Regions from separate parts of the Bacillus sp. ISL-77 genome, predicted to be linked through region 3. Evidence: riboswitches for the same ligand, from Rfam matches in the RefSeq annotation. Region 3 holds a riboswitch; each other region holds the start of a gene.

Region 1 (3,124 bases), on a different contig from region 3:
GCTTCGTTCACCCTTTTTTACAAACTTACCATTAATGTATAGCTGCGGCTCTCTATCATCATAGACAACAGCAATATGAATAAGATCATTAATTATTGCTTCATAGACTAACACCGCATATATATTTTTCTTGGCATGTTCATAGATCGTAATTCCATTTAGTCCAACTGAAACACTAACCCCTGCATCATTATCGGACACCCCATATCCAGGTCCAATGATATAATTTTTTCCATTTACATTTGCCGGCTTATCGCGTGATTGTTTATCGATAAGATGAACGCTTTCAGGCAATACCCAAAACTCATAGGTGAATGTATTTTTCAGATTCGTTAATAAACGTCCATTTAAGCTATTCCCTAACATGACGCACCTCTTCAATTTACTTTTATGAATAACTAGTCCATTTGATCGAGCTTTTACACAATATGAATACTATTTGATTTTGACTAGACTTATCCCCAGTTTTAGGGTGTTTGGTTTGCTTTTTTTTAAGATATTAATATATCCCCTACACATAAGAGAGTAGAAATTGTTAAAACAAAAAAAGAGCTCCAAGGGGCTGTTGACAATTTGTCAACAGCCCCTTGAAAGCTCTTTTTTACGGGAACAAATGCTAGTTACATCTTTTAACCTAGAGGTAAGCTAAAGTTACTTCTTTATTCTTACTTTCTGTTTCATACTCCCCTATTATTTGAAAGTAACAAGACGCCTTCTGCTGATTAATTAACTGTTCTAATTCTTCCCTAGTCGCCTGGATAATTGCTATCTCATCAGAAGCTTGAGCTACCCATGTAATCAAAGGGTTATTATAATTCTTTGAGAGACCTTGAATTAACCATAATTCTTTTTCGTTCCCTTTTTTCTCTCCATCACATGCTGCTGTTGTTTTTGTGATATTCTTATTTGACGACCGATTTTGACAGACATAGACCAAATCTTCAATAACAGCACTTGCAGTAGGATACATCCCAGCTCCTGGTCCTTGCAAAGTAATACTACCAACAATATCAGAGTGAATATTTACAGCATTTTCTACGCCTTCAATAGAATAAAAAGGATGAGATTTCCCAACAAGGACTGGTTTAACCTCTGCGTTAATTTGACTACCTGTCTTACTAATACTTGCAATATGCTTAAACCTTAATCCCATCTTTTCTGCTGTTTCAATTAACTCTCTTGTAATCGAGGTAATGCCCGCACGCTCGACATTCTTCCAATTGGGTTGTTCTCCAAAAGCAATTCTGCTGAGAATCATTGTTTTATAAAAAGCATCAAATCCCTCCACATCGTTGGTTGGATCCACTTCAGCATACCCCTTCTCTTGCGCTAAAATGAGGGCATCAGCAAATGACTGCTTCTTCTCGCGCATTTCCGTTAGTATAAAATTCGATGTCCCATTAAGAATTCCTTGGATGTGACGAACTCGGTTAACATTTAATAACTGCCTTAAGGTTTGAATAACCGGAATACCACCCGCAACTGTTGCTTCATAACCCACCGAAACATTATAATTCTCAGCTAACTCGAGCAGTTCATTCCCGTGGTGTGCAAACATTTCTTTATTCGCTGTGATTATGTGGCAACCACTTTGTATAGCTTGTTTTAAAAAAGTAAAAGGTTGTTCTTTGTCGACGATTGCTTCGACAACAACATCAAGTTGAGGTAGATTAAGAATTTCGGCAAAATCTGTAGTTATTAAAACATCTTCCCTTATGTCTCTGGTTTTTTGTTTATTTTTTATTAGTACTGCAGCCACTTCTACTTTTCTCCCTAAAACACTAGTAAGTTCCTCAGCGTGGGATTGTATTGTTCTATAAACACCTTCCCCAACTGTACCAAAACCTAGAATTGCCACTTTAATGACAGACATGTATTCCACCCCTTAAATAATATTAGACATGACCAATTGGTTGTTTATTTTAATATCATATAAATAAGAAAAACCCTCTTCATAAGAAGAGGGTAGATTTCCTCCTCTTATCTGTCAGGTTAAAAATAACCTGCAGGAATTAGCACCTTTTCAAGAATTACCTTGATGGTTGCCGGGCTTCATCGGGCCTAGTCCCTCCGCCGCTCTGGATAAGAGTTTTATTTAATTATTTCATTAAATATCCAAGATATAAAAGAATTCTAGTTGATTCCTTTGTAATTGTCAATATTATTTGAAATTTCTTTTTTTACAATGGTAATAGGGATACCTCTTCCTTGTCCCCCAAACGGTCTATCATTTCTAACCACTCCTCCGGTTTATTTGAAAGAATGGAATAATAGGTGGTTAGAAAATCCTTTACAAGGTTTGCTGGCAGTGAGTCAAGTTCATCAGCTAATGGCATGAAACATAAATCAAGCCCTGTTACAACTTCCCCATTGTTTTCCCAGGAAGGATGAACATATGAAAAATCTATACGTTTATAGCCCAAATGGGAAAGAACTTCGCGGCGGATATATGGATCCATAACCCTTACTCCACCAAATTCGTGATCTTCCACCCGGTACGGATCATATATTTCTGCGAACATGCCGAATAGCACTTGTCCATTTTCTTTAGCTAATTGTTGTAAATCCTTTAACCGGTTTTGAGCTAAAAAACGTCCAAGGCTTAGCCCAGGTTGACTGATGATCGTAAAATCTGTCATGGCAATATTCCAATCCGGATAATAACGATATTCGGTTGCACCTAAGACTTTATCGCCATCGACTGCTACAAACACGCGAATACTCGGATCTTCTAATGGCTCTTTCCATAACTCATATGCTAGTACTTCTTCTGGGGGAAAAATTTCTCCCATTAAGTTATGAAGCCTTCTAAAATTCTGATCATCTATATTGGTAATTCTAATATATTCCATTGAGATACATGCCTCCCATTCATTTAAAAGGATTTTTCCATTCCATTAATGTTGCATAATTGTAGGATTCTTCATCCTCGAGATAGTTTTCAACAATTCCTAATGGCACACGGCTGCAGCGCAACAAGAAAGTGATGACAGGATCCTGTATATCCCCTTTAATTATCGCAGCTAAATATTGCTCAGGTGTCAAGCTATCAGCTGCTTTATAATATCCTGGCATTCTACCGCCGCCTAGTAATCGATCCAAACTTTTTTCAATCACAACATGG
Region 2 (3,124 bases), on a different contig from region 3:
ACCTTTTGCACGCGCAAATTCAACAAACTCTCCAAATCCTGGGCGAATCTTTGCATTTTCAATCGCAAACTCAGTCAGTTCATCCTTTAACCTACTTGGTAATAAGGAGAATAGTTTCCCAACTCCCTCATTGATCGAAATCTCACGTGAGAGGATTTGATCTTTGATCCGTTCCCACCCTTGAGGAGCAAACTTTTCCATCATGCTAATGATGTTATCACTTTCAGTTACCGTTCCGTCAAAATCACAAAAAATCACTGGTTTTGTCATACGGTCACCTCTGCATTACCCCATAGTTTTAGTGCCGTATGGAGCTCAGGATGCTGTTTTGCACCTTCGGCTAATAACTTTCCTTTAAGATTGGTATCAATCGCTTGACGGAACGCAAGGCCCCCTCCGCGTGCACCCTCTGGATGGCCATGGACCCCTCCGCCTGCATTAATGACAGAATCATTACCGAAGTCACGAATTAATAAAGGAACCAAGCCTGGATGAATTCCCGCTGATGGAACTGGGAATGACTTTTTAAAGGCATCTTCTACGGTTAACTCACTTGCAATCGACAGTGCTTTCGTCTTCTCTAACGCCAGGGTTCCATATGGGGATGGGAACAACGATAAATCAGCACCAGCATAACGAAGCAACTTTCCAAGCAATAATGAATGGGATAATCCATAAACTGGAGATGATGTAAAAGCACCACTAACTGCAGGATGTGCCATAAGCGGTAAGGCAATTTCATCGTCTTCTCTTAATTCCTGCAGGACGTCTATGCCATAGGAAAACACATTAAACAGTAAGAGGTCCGCTCCAAGCTCTGCAGCCTTCCTTGCTTTTTCCTTCAGCTGCGATGTTCTACCCGTTAGGTTAACTGCATACAAAGTTCGATGTCCTGTTTGGTCAAATACTTCTTGCAATGCCTTTTTTCCTTCGACAATTCTTTTTTCAAATGGTGTCAGCTCATTTTCAAAAAGGATTTCATCATCCTTCACAAAATCTACACCACCAAGGGCTTGTTGCTTTAATTGCTCAACTAAAAATGCGAGATCTTTACCGAGCACTCCTTTAAAGATACTCATTAAAAGCGGTCTATTATAAACGTTTAATTTCTTCCGAAGACCTTCAATTCCAAACCTTGGGCCAGGGAACTGACTCTTTAATCCATCATCAAACTGCAAATCTAGTAATTTTATTTTTCCATCTAATGAAAGCTTACCGAAAACGGTTGTTAAAATAGCAGGCAGGTCATTAGAAAAATTAATCGCTGGATAGGCTATGCGGATTAAAGATTGGTCACCTTTTTCTGCAGGTATCGTTTCAACTGATACCACACTGCCTTTATGCTTGCGTAATTGGCTTTGCTCTAGTTCAGGCAAGTTCGTCCATGAACCTACAGTTAATCCAAGTGCAATCTCTTCAGCCTTTTTGGTTGGTTTTTTTTCATCATGCAGTAAATATGTAGCAATTATTTTAGACATTCAAAAACACGTCCTTTCAAAAAACATAAAAACCTCTTCAACAAAGAAGAGGTTAGCCGCAAACTAACATCTTCTCATCTATCAGCTTGTTGCTGCAAGAATTAGCACCGTGCCTAAAACTGGTTTAAGTCGGTTGCCGGGCTTCATCGGGCTTTTCCCTCCGCCTGCTCTTGATAAGAAAACGATTCGTATTTTATAAAGTTTTTAATGTTGTTTAACTTTAATTTGCATTATCTCAAGAAAAATATAAAATGTCAATCGATTTAACAGAATATTTCCAAACGACTAATTCTTTCAACAGCTTCGGCTAATCGTTGTTCTGATGTTAATAACCCAACACGGACATATCCTTCTCCAAATTCTCCAAAGCCAATTCCCGGTGCAACCATGATATGTGCTTGTTCGAGTAAAATGTTAGCAAATTCCTCAGATGTTTTGCCCTCAGGAACTTTGAGCCACGCGAAAAAGGAACCCTTTGGCGCGGTGACCTTCCATCCCAATGAACGAAGCCCATCAATCAATACATTACGTCTTCGCTCATAAAGATCGTTTAGTTCCCGTACACAATCCTGAGGGCCCATTAAAGCCTCAGCCGCTGCCTCTTGTACAGCTCCAAATAAACTAACATAAAGATGGTCCTGTAAAAGTTCAATGCTAGAAATCACACTCTCATTCCCAACAGCAAAACCAACACGCCAGCCTGCCATATTAAAGGTTTTTGATAAAGTATATATCTCTATCCCAACCTCTTTAGCCCCTTCAACCTGCATAAAACTTATTGGTTTTTCACCATCGAAACCAATAGCACCATAGGCAAAATCATGAACAACACAAATATCATGATCTCTAGCTAGCTTAATAGTCTCATTAAATAATTCATGAGTAGCTGTAGCTCCTGTTGGATTATTAGGATAATTGAGGAACATTAACTTTGCTTTTGATAAAACAGACTTATCCAGTTCGCAATAATCCGGTAGAAAGTTATTTTCCTCTCGTAACGGCATCGTAACCATTTCAGCTTTTGCAAGAGCAACCCCAGACCAATAATCCGGGTAACCGGGGTCAGGTACAAGGATGGTATCCCCCGGATTTAATATGCATTGAGGAATTTCGACAAGTCCTGCTTTACCCCCAAACAAAATCGCCACTTCTTTATCCGGATCAATGGTCACTCCATATTCTCTTAAATAAAAATCAGCGGCAGCCTGTTTTAAATAACGATGTCCCTGAAAAGGAGAATATTTATGATTTAATGGATTCGCTGCTGCATCTTGAAGTTTTTTAACAATATGAGAAGGCGTTGGCTGATCAGGGTTGCCTTGCCCTAAATTAATCACATCAAACCCTTGTGAAATATATTCCCCTACTTTTTTAACAAGTGAAGCAAAAAATTGCTTCGGAAGACTAGTTAATAATTCTGATGGAGGAAATTGCTTCATTGTTCTCACCTGCTTAATTTTTTATAAGAATCATTGTGAAATTCTAGTCACAAATGATATAACTTTTATAACGGCTTGTAAAGAAAAAATTCCGAAATTTCAAACGAGGTGAAGATTCGTGAAATTAAAAATTTCATGTCTGCAAATGGATATCGTCTTCGGTGATCCCAATAAAAACTACCAAACTGCCGAAAGACTCATTGAAAA
Region 3 (3,124 bases):
GTTTTTCATCTCCAAAGTTGATCTCATCAAAATCATCCCCCGTAAGCAAACACTCTCTTCATCTATTGAAAAAGAGAGTGTCTAGTTATATGCTGACTATTCTTTATAATGCTTCTTTAACGTCTTTATCCACTCTTCCTCAAATGCAGTCGATTGACCCCAGCCTGGGATAATTTTTGCCAGATTAACCATGTTTACAGGCTCTTTTGCTTTGAGAAGATTTTCTTGTGAAACAAGTGAAGCATCTAAATCAAAGGTCTGTGGTGTTTCTTCACCTGCAAGCTTTTTCGCGAGTATTCTCATATCAACAGCGCCGATAAGTTTCGGATCGACAGCTGCTGTGTATTTCCAAGCGCTGCCTTTTCTTTGAATTTCTTGCAGATCCGCATTGGAAACATCGATTCCATAAATCTTCACTTCTTCACGTCCCGCTTCTTTCAAAGCTCGTGCTGCACCGATTGCAAATGCATCCCAAGTAGCAAATATGGCATCCAGTTTGCCTTTTGGATATTTATTTAACATGGCTGCAACTGCGTTTTGTGTTTGTACACTTGTATCTGCCGCAGCCACACCAAAGCGTTCCACTTCTTTAATTTCAGGATTTTTTGAAAGGACTTCTTGATAAACCTTATTACGTCTAACCATTGCAGGGAAACCGTCGACCCATAGGTAGGCAATATTTGCTTTACCCTTTGTATTCTTTACGAGTTGATCAAGGGCTAAAGTTGCTAAGGCTTCATCATCCTGTGAAGTAAGCGTTACTCCATCAAGCTTCGCAATATTTGGATTGGAGTCAAATGTAACTACACTTTTTCCTTTTTCAACTATCTTTTTTACATCATTAACAGTCGCATCATCGTCACCATGAGAAATGATAAATCCATCATAATCCTGGTCTAATGCCTGATTAATAGCATCATGGAACTTAGCTGTGTCACCATTTGCGGTAAACACGTCCACTTGAAAACCTAGGGCTTCTCCCTCTTCTTTTGCACCTGCTAAGAATTGGGCAGTATGATCATCACCGCCAATTTTACGGATAACCTTGATTTTTAACGGATCACCACTTGTAAACTTTTCAGATACACCTTCAAGTGAAACCTTTTTATGAGCGCTTTCTTGTTTTTTTTCTCCCTCAGAAGCACAGCCTGTGAGTAAGAGTGTTGCTGCTAATGCTGATACGAGTGTACATTTAAAGATATTTCTTTTCATGATTAAAGCTCCCCCTTTTAGATTCTTATCAATACTCCATTACTCCGATTGGAAAGGTTTGTTTTTATATAAAAATAAAAAACCCCTCCAGAAAAGAGAGGTTTCATCACAAATTAAGGGACTACTCCTCTCTTATCTTTCAAAACAATAAATTGTTTTGCAGGATTTAGCACCAATTCCAAACGGAACGGTTGCTGGGCGTCATCGGGCCAGTCCCTCTGCCACTCTTGATAAGAGAACGTATTATTCATTTAAAGTAATAAATTAGATTTTAGTCTCCTATTAACAAGTTGTCAATAGTGTTTTGAATATTTCTAATATAGTTATTATTCCCAATCTGTCAAGCCCTTTGAATATAAGTAATTGTATTTCCCAATTTTATATAAAGGGGATATCTCTTTAAAATTGTCAGAAATTTCGGTATGATAATATTTAGAGAACCGAAATACACTCTAGAAAGAAGTGTTATTTATAGTGATTCAACAGGAACGAGCAAAACGTAATTTAATCATCATGTGGTTTGCGAATTTCTTTGTCGCCGGAAGTATGACGATGGTTATGCCGTTCATCTCGTTGTACATTGAGACATTTGGAGATTTCTCGGAAAAATATGTCCAACATTGGTCAGGGTTCACGTTTGGGATTACGTTTGTTTCTGCCTTCCTCTTTTCCCCGATTTGGGGTAAAATTGGCGACCGCTATGGAAGAAAAAAAATCCTCATCATTTCCGGATTAGGGATGGGCATATCCATTTTTCTCATGAGCTTTGTCCATTCCGTTTGGCAGTTATTACTCCTCAGGTTTTTTATGGGATTCTTTTCAGGTTTTATCCCGATGTCACAAGCCTTTATCTCTACGCAAACGCCAAAGGAGATTGCGGGACGCGTACTTGGAACATTGCAAACAGGCAGTATTACAGGTTCTTTATTAGGACCTATGTTAGGTGGAATACTTGCAGATTCGCTTGGCTACTCCACTACCTTTAAGTGGACATCGATTTCCATTTTCATCTCTGCTCTTCTCGTCATCACCACAAAGGAATTTATGATTGAAGCGATAAAAGGAACTAAAGCCCACTATTCAAGCCGAGAAGTGGCTAAACATATTATCCGCAATCCGGTACTATTAACTGTTTTACTCATCTCTGCCCTTGTCCAGATCGCCCATTTCAGCATCCAGCCAATTTTGTCTCTATTCGTTAGCGACTTGCATGGACCAACCAATGTTGCCTTTTATTCCGGGATTGCCTTTTCTGCAGCTGGACTTGGAAATTTACTGATGTCACGAAATTGGGGGAAAATTGCTGATAAGTACGGCTATTTTAAAATTCTTATTATTCTTCTTTTCTTAGCAGGAATTGTCTACCTGCCAGGTGCAGCTGTTTCGAACTTTTGGCAGCTGGTTATCATCCGTATTGCTCTGGGTGTCACGATTGGCGGGATAATTCCTGTTCGGGTGGCATACATTCGTCAGGAAGCACCGATTACAATGCAAGGCGAAGTTCTTGGCTACAATACGAGTTTAAGGTTTCTTGGAAATATTATCGGTCCAATGTTGGGCGGATTTATATCTGGTTACTTTGGATTCTCTGCTGTGTTTATCTGCACCAGTGCGTTATTGATACTAAGTGGGATCATATTGTATGTTTCCATGCAACGCCATCCAAAACTGGTGAAACATACGGTTTAAAATCCTAACGATCTGCAAAGCAAAAGGCCCTTCTGTTGGACCTTTTGTTTTGTTTATATTTTTATTTGATTATGTTGTTTGATGAAGTCTAAATCTTGATAATAGCTATTTTTCACTAAAATATTTGGACCAAGACATTTGACCTCAGGGCAATGACAACTTAATTCCTTTGCAATGGATGAATTCTGCCAGGTTTCATAAGCATTTAAAAGATTTGTAGTTT
Region 4 (3,124 bases), on a different contig from region 3:
CCTCTGTTACACCTGCAGCATTCAGGCCATCAGCATCTAATTGCTGATGGGTGGTGCTTGCTGGGTGAATAATTAAACTTTTTGCATCGCCAACGTTTGCAACATGCGCCCATAGAGTACTCGAATCGATTAATTTGGCTCCTGCTTCTTTACCGCCTTTAATCCCGAAAACAACCATGGAACCTGCACCTTTTGGCAAGTACTTTTTGGCTAATTCATAATCTGGGTGGGATGGGTGTCCTGGATAAGATACCCATTCCACAGCAGGGTGATTGGTTAGATATTCCACCACTTCTTTTGTATTAGCCACATGCTCCTTCATTCGAACATGCAGTGTTTCAAGACCAAGGATAAACTGGAAGGAATTTTGCGGACTTAACGCCGGTCCTAAGTCACGCAGCAATTGGACACGTGCTTTGATAATATAAGCGACAGCACCTAGGGCTTCGGCATAAACCAGGTCATGGTAGCTGGCATCTGGGGTTGTAAAACCAGGGAATCGCGGCGAATTCCAATCGAACTTCCCACCATCGACAATAACTCCACCTGTAGTTGTTCCATTTCCTAAGAGCCATTTGGTGGCTGAATGAATCACAATATCGGCACCATATTCAATTGGCCGGCACAGATATGGAGTGGCAAAGGTGTTATCAATAATTAATGGAACACCTGCTGCATGGGCAATATCGGCGACTTTTTCAATATCAAGTACACGAAGGCTTGGGTTACCAATCGTTTCAGCAAAAACAGCCTTTGTTTTGTCGGTAATAGCCGCACGGAAGTTTTCCGGATTTTCAGGGTCAACAAATTTCACTTTAATCCCGTATTTTGGAAGCGTCACTGCAAAAAGATTATATGTTCCGCCATAGAGATTTGATGCCGATACGATTTCATCGCCAGCTTCAGCAATATTTAAAATGGCGAGGGTAATCGCTGCCATACCGCTAGCAACTGCTAGGGCACCAACGCCGCCTTCCAATAATGCTAATCTTTCTTCAAAAACGGTAGTAGTAGGGTTGTGAATGCGTGTGTATATGTACCCAGGTTCCGCTAAGCTAAATAGGTTTGCCGCATGCTCTGTATTCTTAAATTGATAGGCGTTGTTTTGATAAATCGGAACGGCACGAGCCCCCGTTACCGGATCCGGAGACAATCCACCATGAACACTCAATGTTTCAAAACGATACTTTTTTTGATTTTCACCCATACTACTTCCTCCTTTTTTGCAATTCAACAAACAAAACCCCCGCTTCAAAGAAGAGGGGGTCTCTCTCCTCATCTCTCAGAGCATCGCTGCTCTGCTGGATTTAGCACCGTGTGATTGTGTTATAAACCGGTTGCTGGGCTTCAAAGGGCCAGTCCCTCCGCCACTCTCGATAAGAATGTTTATTGAATTGTCTTTATTATTTGATTATTTACCTAAAATTTTACAGTAAGTTTAATTCCGAGTCAATAGCTCTGATTAGAAATTTGTTATTTTTGGAAAATTTTCCTGTGCCTTTGTCAAATAGAAGACAGATTCTAGTAATAATGTGGTACGAATTGGAGCGGAAATACGTAATTGGCCGTTTCGTTCAAGGACTCTTAACCGTTCCTTTCCTTCTAGCAGCTCCTTTATTGCGTTCAGGTCACCACGGATTTCGGATATCGTTTGAGATTCTTCGCTATCATGAAGTATGAAAATTTCTCCATTCTTTATGATAATCTGAATGGTTTTTTGTTCACAAACCAAATTCACTCGTAAATCGATATGTTCTAGTAACGGCAGAACATGCCTTTGCTGTTTGATTGCTAATTGAAAGGTTTTCAGCATCTCTATCATAATCCACCACTCCGGTCTGCTCTCTTATATTAAATATACAGGAACGGGGCGTGAATTCCTCTTTAAAGTGGTCGACAATTATCAACCTTTTGGAGGGGATTTACGGAGATTTCCTGAGAAATATGTCGGATGGAGAGAATTTTTTGAAAAGTGTTGAAAATTATTCAAACATTACTGCTGATTAAAGGGCAGCATTTTGTAAAATGAAGTTAGATTCGAAATCGAAAGGATGTGGATTATGAGTTTTAAAGACCGTATTGAATCAGATGAAATTAAAATTTTAAGATTTCTAAACTCGCGAATGAAATTAGCTGAAAAGGATAAAATTCGCTTTCGTAACCTTGTGAAAGGATTTGAAGGTGAAGTTATGTTTGACTCATTGACAGAGAAGCTTCAGTGTCCAAGTTATATTCTAAACGACCTGTTACTGGAAACTAATAATGGTAAATTCCAACTTGATACAGTGATGATTATTCAAGACCCACTCTATCTTTTTGAAGTAAAAAATTATGAAGGTGATTTTTACTTTGAAGGTGACCGATTCTATGCTCTACCCAAAAAGGAATACAAAAATCCCCTGCACCAACTACAACGAAGTGAATCCCTACTCCGCCAGCTGTTAGAAAGCCTTGGGTATCGAATCCCTATTGAGGCTTATGTAGTTTTTATCAACCCCCATTTTACCTGTTATAAAGCCCCACTTAATGAACCCATTATCTATCCAAATCAGCTCCCTCGCTTTATGCACAATTTAAATAGGAGACCGTCAACATTAAATGGTATGCACAAAAGGCTAGCTGACCAACTGGTTTCGATGCATCAAATTGAATTACCTTATGATAGGTTACCTCCATATGACTACGGCAAATTAAAAAAAGGTAACATTTGTCGGGTCTGCCTCTCATTGAAGACTACTGTTGTAAATAATAAACTTGTGTGTGAGGATTGCGGTTGTCACGAAGTGATTGATCATGCCGTTTTACGTGTTGTGGAGGAAATTAAGCTGCTTTTTCCTGATATAAAAATTACAACAAATCTAGTTCATGAATGGTGTAGCGTGATTGACTGTAAAAAAAGAATAACAAGGATACTGAGGAGTAACCTTACTTCTGTAGGGGTTGGGCAATGGACTTATTATCAGTGATTTTGTAAGTATATAGAAATTTCCATGGTTTCTCGTCGGGTTTCCGGAAGAGAGACCCTATTGCGGGCACTTCCCTTGGCTTTTCCACAGGATTTTTCCGTAAGATACTCTATTGAGGACACTTCCCTTCGTTTCTCTATGCGTTTTGTCCGTAAGAG

Evidence for each region. A riboswitch is a leader RNA that binds a small molecule or an ion and turns the genes downstream of it on or off. The one in region 3 is predicted to bind S-adenosylmethionine.
Region 1: another riboswitch for S-adenosylmethionine. It lies ahead of J7E77_RS22110 (homoserine dehydrogenase); the one in region 3 lies ahead of J7E77_RS14510 (sugar ABC transporter substrate-binding protein).
Region 2: another riboswitch for S-adenosylmethionine. It lies ahead of mtnW (2,3-diketo-5-methylthiopentyl-1-phosphate enolase); the one in region 3 lies ahead of J7E77_RS14510 (sugar ABC transporter substrate-binding protein).
Region 4: another riboswitch for S-adenosylmethionine. It lies ahead of J7E77_RS15935 (O-acetylhomoserine aminocarboxypropyltransferase/cysteine synthase family protein); the one in region 3 lies ahead of J7E77_RS14510 (sugar ABC transporter substrate-binding protein).

Annotation. Positions count from the first base shown of each region.
Region 1 is NZ_JAGGQY010000053.1:26,876-29,999, forward strand. Features, by position in the region: gene J7E77_RS22105 (glycosyltransferase) at 1-366, opposite strand, end outside; gene J7E77_RS22110 (homoserine dehydrogenase) at 635-1,873, opposite strand; SAM riboswitch class I at 1,978-2,089, opposite strand; gene J7E77_RS22115 (GNAT family N-acetyltransferase) at 2,181-2,852, opposite strand; gene J7E77_RS22120 (GNAT family N-acetyltransferase) at 2,872-3,124, opposite strand, start outside.
Region 2 is NZ_JAGGQY010000032.1:49,772-52,895, forward strand. Features, by position in the region: gene J7E77_RS12400 (2-hydroxy-3-keto-5-methylthiopentenyl-1-phosphate phosphatase) at 1-270, opposite strand, end outside; gene mtnW (2,3-diketo-5-methylthiopentyl-1-phosphate enolase) at 267-1,478, opposite strand; SAM riboswitch class I at 1,550-1,658, opposite strand; gene J7E77_RS12410 (pyridoxal phosphate-dependent aminotransferase) at 1,742-2,917, opposite strand; gene J7E77_RS12415 (carbon-nitrogen family hydrolase) at 3,036-3,124, shown strand, end outside.
Region 3 is NZ_JAGGQY010000036.1:152,383-155,506, reverse strand. Features, by position in the region: gene J7E77_RS14515 (sugar ABC transporter ATP-binding protein) at 1-27, opposite strand, end outside; gene J7E77_RS14510 (sugar ABC transporter substrate-binding protein) at 97-1,212, opposite strand; SAM riboswitch class I at 1,342-1,449, opposite strand; gene J7E77_RS14505 (MFS transporter) at 1,726-2,901, shown strand; gene yfkAB (radical SAM/CxCxxxxC motif protein YfkAB) at 2,955-3,124, opposite strand, start outside.
Region 4 is NZ_JAGGQY010000037.1:202,441-205,564, reverse strand. Features, by position in the region: gene J7E77_RS15935 (O-acetylhomoserine aminocarboxypropyltransferase/cysteine synthase family protein) at 1-1,207, opposite strand, end outside; SAM riboswitch class I at 1,273-1,383, opposite strand; gene J7E77_RS15930 (SCP2 sterol-binding domain-containing protein) at 1,463-1,822, opposite strand; gene J7E77_RS15925 (nuclease-related domain-containing protein) at 2,061-2,966, shown strand.